2 regions of the Nocardioides sp. NPDC127503 genome follow, and region 1 is predicted to be linked to the other one. Evidence: riboswitches for the same ligand, from Rfam matches in the RefSeq annotation. Region 1 holds a riboswitch; the other holds the start of a gene.
What was found. A riboswitch is a leader RNA that binds a small molecule or an ion and turns the genes downstream of it on or off. The one in region 1 is predicted to bind S-adenosylmethionine.
Positions count from the first base shown of each region.

Region 2: another riboswitch for S-adenosylmethionine. It lies ahead of ABTW65_RS23000 (aminotransferase class V-fold PLP-dependent enzyme); the one in region 1 lies ahead of thrC (threonine synthase).

Region 1 is NZ_JBEORH010000005.1:221,270-226,346, forward strand. Features, by position in the region: gene ABTW65_RS13690 (SGNH/GDSL hydrolase family protein) at 1-430, opposite strand, end outside; gene thrC (threonine synthase) at 472-1,743, opposite strand; SAM riboswitch class I at 1,755-1,894, opposite strand; gene ABTW65_RS13700 (GlxA family transcriptional regulator) at 1,990-2,901, opposite strand; gene ABTW65_RS13705 (isochorismatase family protein) at 2,898-3,449, opposite strand; gene lon (endopeptidase La) at 3,518-5,077, opposite strand, start outside.
Region 2 is NZ_JBEORH010000011.1:41,504-46,580, reverse strand. Features, by position in the region: gene ABTW65_RS23010 (alpha/beta fold hydrolase) at 1-249, shown strand, start outside; gene lplB (lipoate-protein ligase small subunit) at 255-1,310, opposite strand; gene ABTW65_RS23000 (aminotransferase class V-fold PLP-dependent enzyme) at 1,348-2,685, opposite strand; SAM riboswitch class IV at 2,728-2,841, opposite strand; gene ABTW65_RS22995 (CocE/NonD family hydrolase) at 2,930-4,543, opposite strand; gene ABTW65_RS22990 (TetR/AcrR family transcriptional regulator) at 4,540-5,077, opposite strand, start outside.

The DNA of each region.
Region 1 (5,077 bases):
CATCGGGCCGGTAGCCCTCCGGCAGCGACTCGAGCTGCGCGGGGACCATCGACGTCTCGGCCCCGACCACGGCCGCCGTACGCAGCCGCACAGGCCTCAGCAGAGCCTTGGCCGTGCCCTTGGCCAGCCGGGCGCCGAGGGTGCCGCTCCTGGTCTCCGCACCCAGCCCGGCGGCGATCGAGTCGCCGAGGATGAGGAGCTCGACCGGCGTACCTCCGTAGGTCTTCTTGTAGACCTTGTCGGCATCGATCGCCTCCTCACCGAGGGGCTTGCCGATCACGTCGCGCGCGTGCGCCGCCTGTCTCTTCAGCAGCGTCACGAATCCGGCACCGGCCGCCGCCCCCACCACACCGACTGCGCCGGCGACCCCGGCGGTGGCGGCGACCATGCCGAGCCACTTGGCCTCTTCACTCGTCTTCGTGGTGTTCACATTCCTTAGGTGTACCCCACGGATGTGAACGCGAAATTAACCTACGCCTGGGAGAGCCCGGCTTCCTCGAAAGCGTCGTAGTTGGGGGCGATGGTGGCGCGGGGGCCAACGATGCCGCTGACCGCGTCGAGCGTCTTGAGGCCGTGGCCGGTGTTGATGATCACCGTCTCCAGGCTCGGGTCGAGCAGACCGTTGTCGACGAGCTTCTTGGTGACCGCGAGCGTGGTGCCGCCGGCGGTCTCGGTGAAGATGCCCTCGGTGCGGGCCAAGAGCACGATCGCCGCACGGATCTCGTCGTCGGTGACCTCTTCGACGGCGCCGCCGGAGGATCGGGTGGCATCGAGGACGTAGATGCCGTCGGCCGGGTTGCCGATGGCCAGCGACTTGGCGATCGTGTCCGGCTTGACCGGGCGGATGGCGTCGACGCCGGCCTTGAACGCGGTCGCGACCGGGTTGCAGCCGGTGGCCTGAGCGCCGAAGATCCGGTAGGGCTTCTCCTCGACGAGACCGAGCTTGATCAGCTCCTTGAAGGCCTTGTCGACCTTGGTCAGCTGGGATCCGGAGGCCACCGGGATGACGATCTGGTCGGGCAGGCGCCAACCGAGCTGCTCGGCGATCTCGAAGCCGAGCGTCTTGGAGCCCTCGGCGTAGAAGGGACGTACGTTGACGTTCACGAACGCCCAGCCCTCCTCCTCCGCGGCGATCTCCTGGGCCAGCTTGTTGACGTCGTCGTAGTTGCCGTCGACGGCGATCAGGTTGTCGGTGAAGACGGCGGAGTTGACCTGCTTGGGGTGCTCGAGGTTGCTGGGGATGAAGACGGCAGTGGGGATGCCGGCGCGGGCTCCGGCCGCCGCCACAGCGTTGGCCAGGTTGCCGGTGCTCGGGCAGGCGAAGACCTTGGCGTCGAGCTCGCGGGCGGCGCTCAGAGCACAGGCGACCACGCGATCCTTGAAGGAGTTGGTCGGGTTGGTCGAGTCGTCCTTCACCCAGATCTTCTCGATGCCGAGCTCCTTGGCGAGGTTCTTCGCCTCCAGGAGCCGGGTGAAGCCGGGCTCGGTGTTCGGGCTCTGCTCGATGTCGTCAGGCACCGGCAGCAGCGCCTTGTAGCGCCAGATGTTGCGGGGTCCGGCCTCGATCTCCTCGCGGGTCACGGCCGGGAAGTCATAGGCCACCTCGAGTGGCCCGAAACACTCCGGACAGGCGTAATGCGGTCCGAGCTCGATCTGGTGCCCACACTCCCGGCACGACAGCGCCGAGGCATTGCCGAACGCACCCTCGCGCAGGCCCTTCGTCTCCGTGGTCGCAGCGCTCATGAGAAACCTCCTCCTCATCTTCCCCGATCACGTCTCTCGCGCCGGGCCGGAATTAGCACCTGCTCCACGCCCTACCCGATGGTCGGGAGGAGGCTCGTGGTCGGTTGCCGGGACTTCACTGGGCCGTTCCCTCAGTCCCTCTCGATGAGCGATACCGATCGTACGGCAGGCAACTTGCCTGAAACACACCCGGGTTCCACTCCTCGGACCATCTGTCCGCCATCTGGACGCCGAGGGTGTCTCGAGTCAGCGAGCGCGGAGGCGACGCAGCATCCGGGCGTCGTCGAAACCGACCGCTCGAGCAGCCGACTCCATGGTGGTGCCCGCGGCCAGCAGATGGTCGGCCCGCTCGCGGCGAAGAGCCTGTTGGTAGCGGAGCGGGGTGAGGCCAGTCGCACCCACGAAGGCGCGAGTCAGGGTGCGCTCGCTCACCCCCGCACCGTCCGCCAGAGCGGAGAGCGGAAGCGGCTCGGCGAACCGGGCGTCGATGACGTCCTGCACGTGGTGGACGGTGTCGTCGAGATGGTTCCGGTGGCGCAGCAGGACGCTCTCCTGCGGCTGGTCGCCGTTGCGCCGCGCGTAGACGACCATGTCGCGGGCGACTCGAGCCGCCAACGCCGGTCCGTGGCGCACCGCGAGAAGGTGCAGACTCAGGTCGATGCCGCTGGCGATGCCTGCCGACGTCACGATCCGGTCATCGCTGGTGAAGAGCACGTCGCGCACCACCCGGGCTTTCGGGTAGCGCCTGGACAGCGCGTCCTGGAGATCGTGATGGGTGGTGCAGAGACGCCCGTCGAGGAGGCCCGCCTGGCCGAGGGCGTCGGCGCCGGCGCAGACGCTGGCCACCTCGCCACCGGCGGCATGATGGGCGCGCAGCCGCTCGGCGGTCTCCCGGGTGAGCCGGGGGCCGGCGACGAGGTCGTACGCCGCTCGCCAGCCCGGCACGACGAGCAGGTCACCGGGGTCGAGATCGGGCCATTCGCCGGTGACTGCCAGAGGCAGTCCCTGCGCGGAGAGCACCTCCCCCGGCTCGGCGCCCGCGACGTACACGAGGTCGTAGGGGTGTCCCAGGCTGCGCGCCGTGTGGAACGCCTGTGCCGGCCCGGCGAGGTCGAGCAGATGTACGCCGGGCAGCAGCACGAACACGACGGCGCTCATACCGCAGATGCTGCCACAGCCTCCAGATCGGCGATCGTCGCGATCTCGGCGAATCGGCCGCTGAGCACGAGCTTCGTACGCTCCACGACCTCCTCGGCCGACAGCCCGCCCAGCGGCTCGGTGGTGACCGCGTCGGCGACATAGGTGACCCGGTAGCCGAGGTCGGAGCCGACCCGCGCGGTGGTCTCGACGCACTGCTCGGCGCGGATCCCGCACACCACGAGCTCGGTGATCCCGCGCTCGGTCAGCACCTGCTGCAGGTTGGTCGTGGTGAAGGCGTTGTGGGCGGTCTTGCGCACCTCGACGTCGCCCGGCTTCGGGCCGCTGAGCCCGTCGAGATAGCGCACGTGACCCGACTCCGGGTCGAAGACGCCGCCGCTGCCGGGTTCGGTGTGGAGCACCCAGACCACCAGGTCGCCCGCGGCGCGAGCGAGGCTCACCAGCCGGTCGGCGCGCTCGGCGATGTCGGGGTGGAGGGTCTGCTGCCAGGACTCCCGCTGCCGGAAGGACTCCTGGATGTCGATGACGAGAAGGGCTCGGTTGCTCATGTGTCCAGTGTGCGAGCTGCCCGCTCGACGCACGAGGCATCAAGCGGGCAGTACCCGGAACGATCCGGTCACGCAGCGGCAACCGTGCTCTGCGTGGTGGCCTCTCCCTCGGCGGGGGCGAGGGCGCCGCGTACGACATCCCTGACGTCGCTCACCAGGTTGATCTTCAGGGCCTGCTTCACGTCGTCCGGCACCTCGTCCAGGTCGGGCTCGTTGCGCTGGGGCACGAAGACCTCGGTCAGACCGGCTCGCTGGGCGGCGAGCAGCTTCTGCTTGAGGCCGCCGATGGGCAGCACCCGGCCGGAGAGCGAGACCTCACCGGTCATGCCGACCTCGCTGCGCACCGGGCGACCGGTCGCGAGAGAGGTGAGCGCGGTGACCATCGTGATGCCGGCGCTCGGGCCGTCCTTCGGGACCGCGCCCGCGGGCACGTGGACGTGGAGCGAGCGGTCGAGCACCGCGGGGTCCACGCCCAGCTCGGCCGCGTGCGAGCGGACGAAGGAGAGCGCGATCTGCGCGGACTCCTTCATCACCTCGCCGAGCTGGCCGGTGATGTTGAGTCCGGCCTGCCCGTCGGCCGCCGAGGCCTCGATGAAGAGCACGTCCCCGCCGAGTCCGGTGACGGCCAGTCCGGTGGCGACCCCCGGGACAGACGTACGCTCCGCGGACTCCGGCGTGAATCGCGGCCGTCCGACCAGGTCCTTGAGGTTGTCCAGGCCGATCTCGACGTGCTCCGCTCCGGTGGCCAGTCGCGTCGCCGCCTTGCGCAGCGCCTTGGCGAGGAGCCGCTCGAGCTGGCGTACGCCCGCCTCGCGGGTGTAGTTCGCGGCCAGCTCACGCAGGGCGTCGTCGGTGACCGTGGCCTCATCCGAGGTCACCGCTGCCCGCTCGAGCTGCCGGGGCAGCAGGAAGTCGCGAGCGATGGCAACCTTGTCGTCCTCGGTGTAGCCGTCGATCGTGACCAGCTCCATCCGGTCCAGCAGCGCCGACGGGATCTGCTCGACCACGTTGGCGGTGGCGATGAACAGGACGTCGGAGAGGTCCAGGTCGAGCTCGAGGTAGTGGTCGCGGAAGGTGTGGTTCTGCGCCGGGTCGAGCACCTCCAGCAGCGCGGCCGCAGGGTCACCCCGATAGTCCGAGCCGACCTTGTCGACCTCGTCGAGGAGCACGACCGGGTTCATCGAGCCGGCCTCCTTGACGGCCCGCACGATCCGGCCCGGCAGCGCGCCGACATAGGTGCGCCGGTGACCGCGGATCTCGGCCTCGTCGCGGACGCCGCCCAGCGCGACACGGACGAACTTCCGTCCGAGCGAGCGCGCGACCGACTCACCGAGCGAGGTCTTGCCGACTCCTGGCGGGCCGGCGAGCAGCACCACAGCACCGGATCCACGGCCGCCGATGACCTGCAGGCCACGTTCGGCACGTCGAGTCCGCACCGCCAGGTACTCCACGATCCGGTCCTTGACCTCGTCGAGGCCGTGGTGGTCGGCGTCGAGCACCTCACGAGCCGCGACCACGTCCGTTGAGTCCTCGGTCCGGACCGACCACGGCAGCTCCAGCACCGTGTCCAGCCAGGTGCGGATCCAGGCGGTCTCGGGATTCTGCTCGGAACCCCGCTCGAGCTTGTC
Region 2 (5,077 bases), on a different contig from region 1:
GGCGCCTACGAGTGCATCGCGGCCTTCTCCGCCACCGACTTCCGACCCGACCTGGCCAAGATCGACGTGCCGACGCTGGTCGTGCACGGCGACGACGACCAGATCGTGCCGATCGAGGTCGGTGGCCGCCGCTCAGCCGAGCTGATCGACGGCGCGGAGCTGAAGGTCTACGAGGGCTCCAGCCATGCCCTCCCGGACACCGATCGCGACCGCCTGCACACCGACCTCCTGGCGTTCGTCGACCGCTGACCGGCCTACGGCACTCGCGCGCGCCAGGTTGGGGTGCCGTGCTTGCTCTCGACCAGCGCCGCGGCCTCGTCGATCGTGGCCTGGTCGAGGCCGACGTACGCCGCTCCGAAGCTCTGCTCGAACTCTGCCAGCAGGGCGGCGATGACCTTCTCGCGGCTCAGCCCGGTCTGGGAACGGATCGGGTCGACCCGCTTGGCCGCACTCCTGGTGCCCTTGTCGGACATCTTCTCGCGACCGATCCGGAGCACCTCGAGCATCTTGTCGGCGTCGATGTCGTAGGCCATCGTGACGTGGTGCAGGACGCCGCCGGGGATCCGCTTCTGCGCGGCGCCGGCGATCTTGCCGACCGGCGAGGCGATGTCGTTCAGGCCGGCGTAGGCGGCCTCGATGCCGACGCTGCGCAGGCCGCGCAGCACCCACTCGTCGAGGAAGGCGTACGACTCCTGGAAGGACATGCCGGCCACGAGCGTGTCGGGGACTGCGAGGCTGTAGGTGATCGTGTTGCCCGGCTCGATGAACATGGCGCCGCCGCCTGAGATGCGGCGTACGACCTCGATGCCGTGACGCTCGGCGGCAGCCTCGTCGACCTCGTTGGAGAGCGACTGGTAGCTGCCGATCACGACCGCGCTGCTGGCCCAGTCCCAGAACCTCAGGTTGGGGGCGCGGCGGCCCTCGGCGACCTGGCGGACGATGACCTCGTCGAGCGCCATCTGCATCCGCGGCGACAGCGGCCCGGTCTCGACGATCTCGAGCTCGAGGTCGTCCCAGGTCGTGGCCCGGCCCAGCGCCCGCATCACCGTCAAGGCGACGTCGCGGGTGCCGAAGCCGACCAGCTCGGCGTCACGGACGGCGGTGTCGAGCACCGCGGTCAGCTGGTCGAGGGAGACGTCGACCGGCTGCCCCTCCAGCGCCTCGGTCAGCCAGCCCAGCGCCTCGTCGGGTTCCAGGAAGAAGTCGCCCGAGAGGACGACGTCGATGATCGTGTCAGCGGAGACTGTCGCGTCGACGACGACCAGCTTGCCGCCGCGTACCTTCCGCTCGCCATGCACTCTTTCACTCACGATTTCTCAACACCGTGAGCGCCCCGAATCATCCCTGCTAGACGGCTGCTCCGCACGACCCGGCGGTGTCGGCCAGACGGGTCAGACCGACCGGTCCGACGAGCGGGCGCGGGTCCTCGGCGAGCGTCCAGGCGCCGTCGACGAGGACGTAGTCGCCGCGGACGTCACCCTCGAGAAGAGAACGTACGCCGGCCACCAGCCGGTCCACGTCGGCGACCGAGGTGCCGATGCCGATGCTCGCGCGGACCGCGCCGCCGGTGAGCCCGATGCGCTTGAGGAGCGGCTGGGCGCAGAAGCGGCCGTCGCGTACGCCCAGGCCGTGCTCGGCGGAGAGGTACGCCGCGACTCGGCCGGGCTCGATGCCGTCGACCGTGAACGTGACGACCCCGACGGGCTCCTCGGAGTCGGGCCAGAGCCGCAGAACGTCGACACCCTCCAGCGCGGACAGGCCGGTCACGAGGCGCCCCCTCAGTGACGCCTCGTGGCGGTCCAGCTCGGCGGGCTCGAGGCCGCCGAGAGTCGTACAGGCAGCGGCCAGTGCCGCGGCGCCGATGACGTTGGGCGAGCCGCCCTCGTGGCGCGCGGGAGCGGGCTGCCAGGTGGTCTCGACAAGCTCGACCTCCGATGCGTGAGTGACGTCATCGACGGCCCCTCCCCCGGCGAGATAGGGCGTGCCGACGTCGAGCCAGTCGCGGCGCCCGACCAGGGCGCCTGCTCCGTAGGGGGCGTAGAGCTTGTGGCCGGAGAAGACGACGTAGTCGGCGCCGGTCGCGGCCAGCGAGAAGTGGCGGTGGGCGAGCAGCTGGGCGCCGTCGACGAGGACCCGGGCGCCGTGGGCGTGGGCCAGGGTCACGATCTCACCGACCGGCAGCGCCTCGCCGGTGACGTTGGAGGCGCCGGTGATCGCGACCAGGGCGAAGCTGTCCCGGGCCAGCTCGCCGGCGAGGGCGTCGATGGTGCCGGCGAGGGTGTCCCGGCCGGCGACCACGGTGACGCCGGCCTCGACACGGCGCCATGGGAGCAGGTTGGCGTGGTGCTCGATGTCGAGGACGAGCACGCGGCCCGGTACGCAGCCGGCCAGCAGGTTCACCGAGTCGGTGGTGTTGCGGGTGATGACGGTGACGTCGTCCTCGCGGGCGCCGACATAGGCGCCGATGGTCGCCCGCGACTCCTCGTAGAGGGCGGTCGAGACCTGGGACAGGTAGCCGGCGCCGCGATGCACCGAGGCGTACCAGGGCAGGACCTCGGCCACCCGGTCGGCGACGCTCTGCAGCGCCGGCGCCGACGCGGCCACGTCGAGGTTGGCGTACGTCGTGGTCGTTCCGTCCAGCAGCGGGACCTGCGTGTTCGAGCCGACGAGCGGAAGCAGGGACATGGGGCACCCTTCGGGTCATGGCTCCCCAGGACTGCCCGGCGAAGCACGCGCTTGCCCGCGCCACCTCGGCGAGGGCCTGGTCGTCACCCGGAGCACCCCACCGCGTGGGAGGGTTGCCCGCCAGCAAGCCGGGGCTTCGCGCTGGCAGTCGTGACCTTCGCCGATGATGGTGCCGGAGACGGAGGGTGCCCCGCAAGGCGTACGTCTCGAACTATGGACGCTTGTCCTACATATTGGACGCCGCTTAGGCGGTCGAAACGGCGCGAACCGGCAGGATCAGCGCCGACGGATGCTCGGGATCGTGGTGGACCGTCTGGTCGGCAGCCCGGAGCGTCGTGGCGGTGGCGAGCGGCTCCCCGGTCCCAGGATTACGGGCGAAGCGCGGGAAGGCACCGCTGGAGACCTGCACGCGGATCCGATGGCCGCGCTTGATCCGGTGCGCCGTAGGCCAGAGCCGCACGGTCGCGCAGGTGAGCTCGTCGGCGCCCGTCAGACTGGTGAGTCCGTCGCAGACGTTGTGGGAGCGGCCCTCCTCGTCGACATCGCAGAGCCGCACGAAGACGTCGGCGTACGCCAGGCTCGACCGGAACCAGATCTCGGCACTCACCTCGCCGACGACCTCGACGTCCTCGTCGAGCACGGTTGTGGTGTAGGTGAGCACGTCGGACCGGGCCTCCACGGCCCCGTTGTCGACGCGGCCGCCGCTGCTGATGCTGATGCCCCCGGCCGCCGGGGTCGGATCGGCCGGGTCGTAGTGATAGCGGTCGGGATCCGAATCGTCCGGGGTGCTGACCGACAGCCCGCCGTCGCTCTGGAGGTGGAAGCGCTGCGGCTCGCAGCCCTTCGGCGGCCAGGACTCGAAGTCGCGCCAGGCGTCCTCACCCATCACGAACAGTCGCACCGGTGCCCGTTCGGCCGGCTCCTCGCCGCGTGCGTACGCCAGGCCGAAGTCGACGGCTTCGGCCGCTCCAGGAATCGTCAGGTCCACATGGGTCCAGGGCCCGACAGTGAGCCGGGCCGGCTTGCCGGCGTCCTGAAGAATCGCGAAGTCCCGCAGTTGACCCGGCAGGAAGACGTCGTACCAGCCGCCGATGGAACTGACCGGGACACGCGTGCCGGCGACCCGATGGCGGTGGTCGATGCCGTCCCAGTGCGGATCGTCGGCATCATGGGCGAGAACGTCCTGGATGTACTGCGAACGCCGGCCCGTGGCGGCGACGTCCATGTCCTGCAGGGGCAGCACGCGCAGGGCGGCGGCAGTCTTCTTGGTCTGGGCGTTCCTGCGGAACATCGCGAAGGGGCGCTCCTGGGTGGCGACCAGCGCGCCCCACTCGAGCGGCAGCTCCAACGAACGACCGTCGGCGCGCATGAACTCGCTCGTCAGCGCCGATTCGGTGACCACCGGGATCATGGCCTTGACCTGCGGCGGCAGACTGTCGGCAACCGCCCACTGCACATACCCCAGGTAGCTGATGCCGACCAGCACCATGGAGTCGCCGAACCACGGCTGCTCGATCACCCAGTCCAACGTGTCCAGGCCGTCCTCGCGCTCCTGGAGCATGGGGTCCATGACGCCACCGGAGCCGAAGCCGCCGCGGACGCTCTGGATCAGCACCTGGTAGCCGCGCTCGGCGAGCGGGCGAGCCATGATCGCGCCGAAGAAGCCAGCACGGCCGTACGGGCACCGGACGAGCGCGGTCGGCAGGCCTTCCGCAGCCCCCTTCGGCGCCCAGCGATCGGCCAGCAGCTCCACGCCGTCCCGCATCGGCACCCGCAGGTCGCGTTCGACGACGACCCGCCGCGTCAGCGGCTCAGAAAGATTCATCTGGCGCTGGATGATGTGGCTGACCAGGCTCATCGGTCGGTCTCCTTCTCGGAAGCAGTGGTCCGGCGCAACGCACCGGTGATGACGCCGAGCAGTCCGATGAGTCGGTCGGCGAGGTCCTCGGGGTCGAGCGGGTCGGCCGCGTCGGTCACCCAGGCGTTGACGACGGTGGCCCCGCCGCCGGTGACGAAGACCGCCAGGTCATCGAGCTGCTGCGGGTCGTACTCCTCGGCGAACTGCGCATCGATGGCACGTCGGTTGACCGGGATGATCAGGCCGCTGAGTGCCTTGGTCAGCGCGTAGGCGCTGGAGCTGTTGAGCATCGCCCGGTAGAAGACGCGATGCTCGGCGAAGTGCCGAGTCAGGGCCAGCGCTCGCTCGCGCCCTTCCGGCGCCACGTCCGCGAAACGCGGCAGCAGCTCGGTCCTGGCCAGGTCGAGCGCGGCCTCGAGCAGCAGGGCGTCGCGATCGCCGAAGTGCTGGTACACCAGCTGCCGACTCACGTCCGCCGCCGCCGCGATGTCGGAGATGGGAATCGCGGCCGTGCCCCGTTCGGTGACCAGCGCG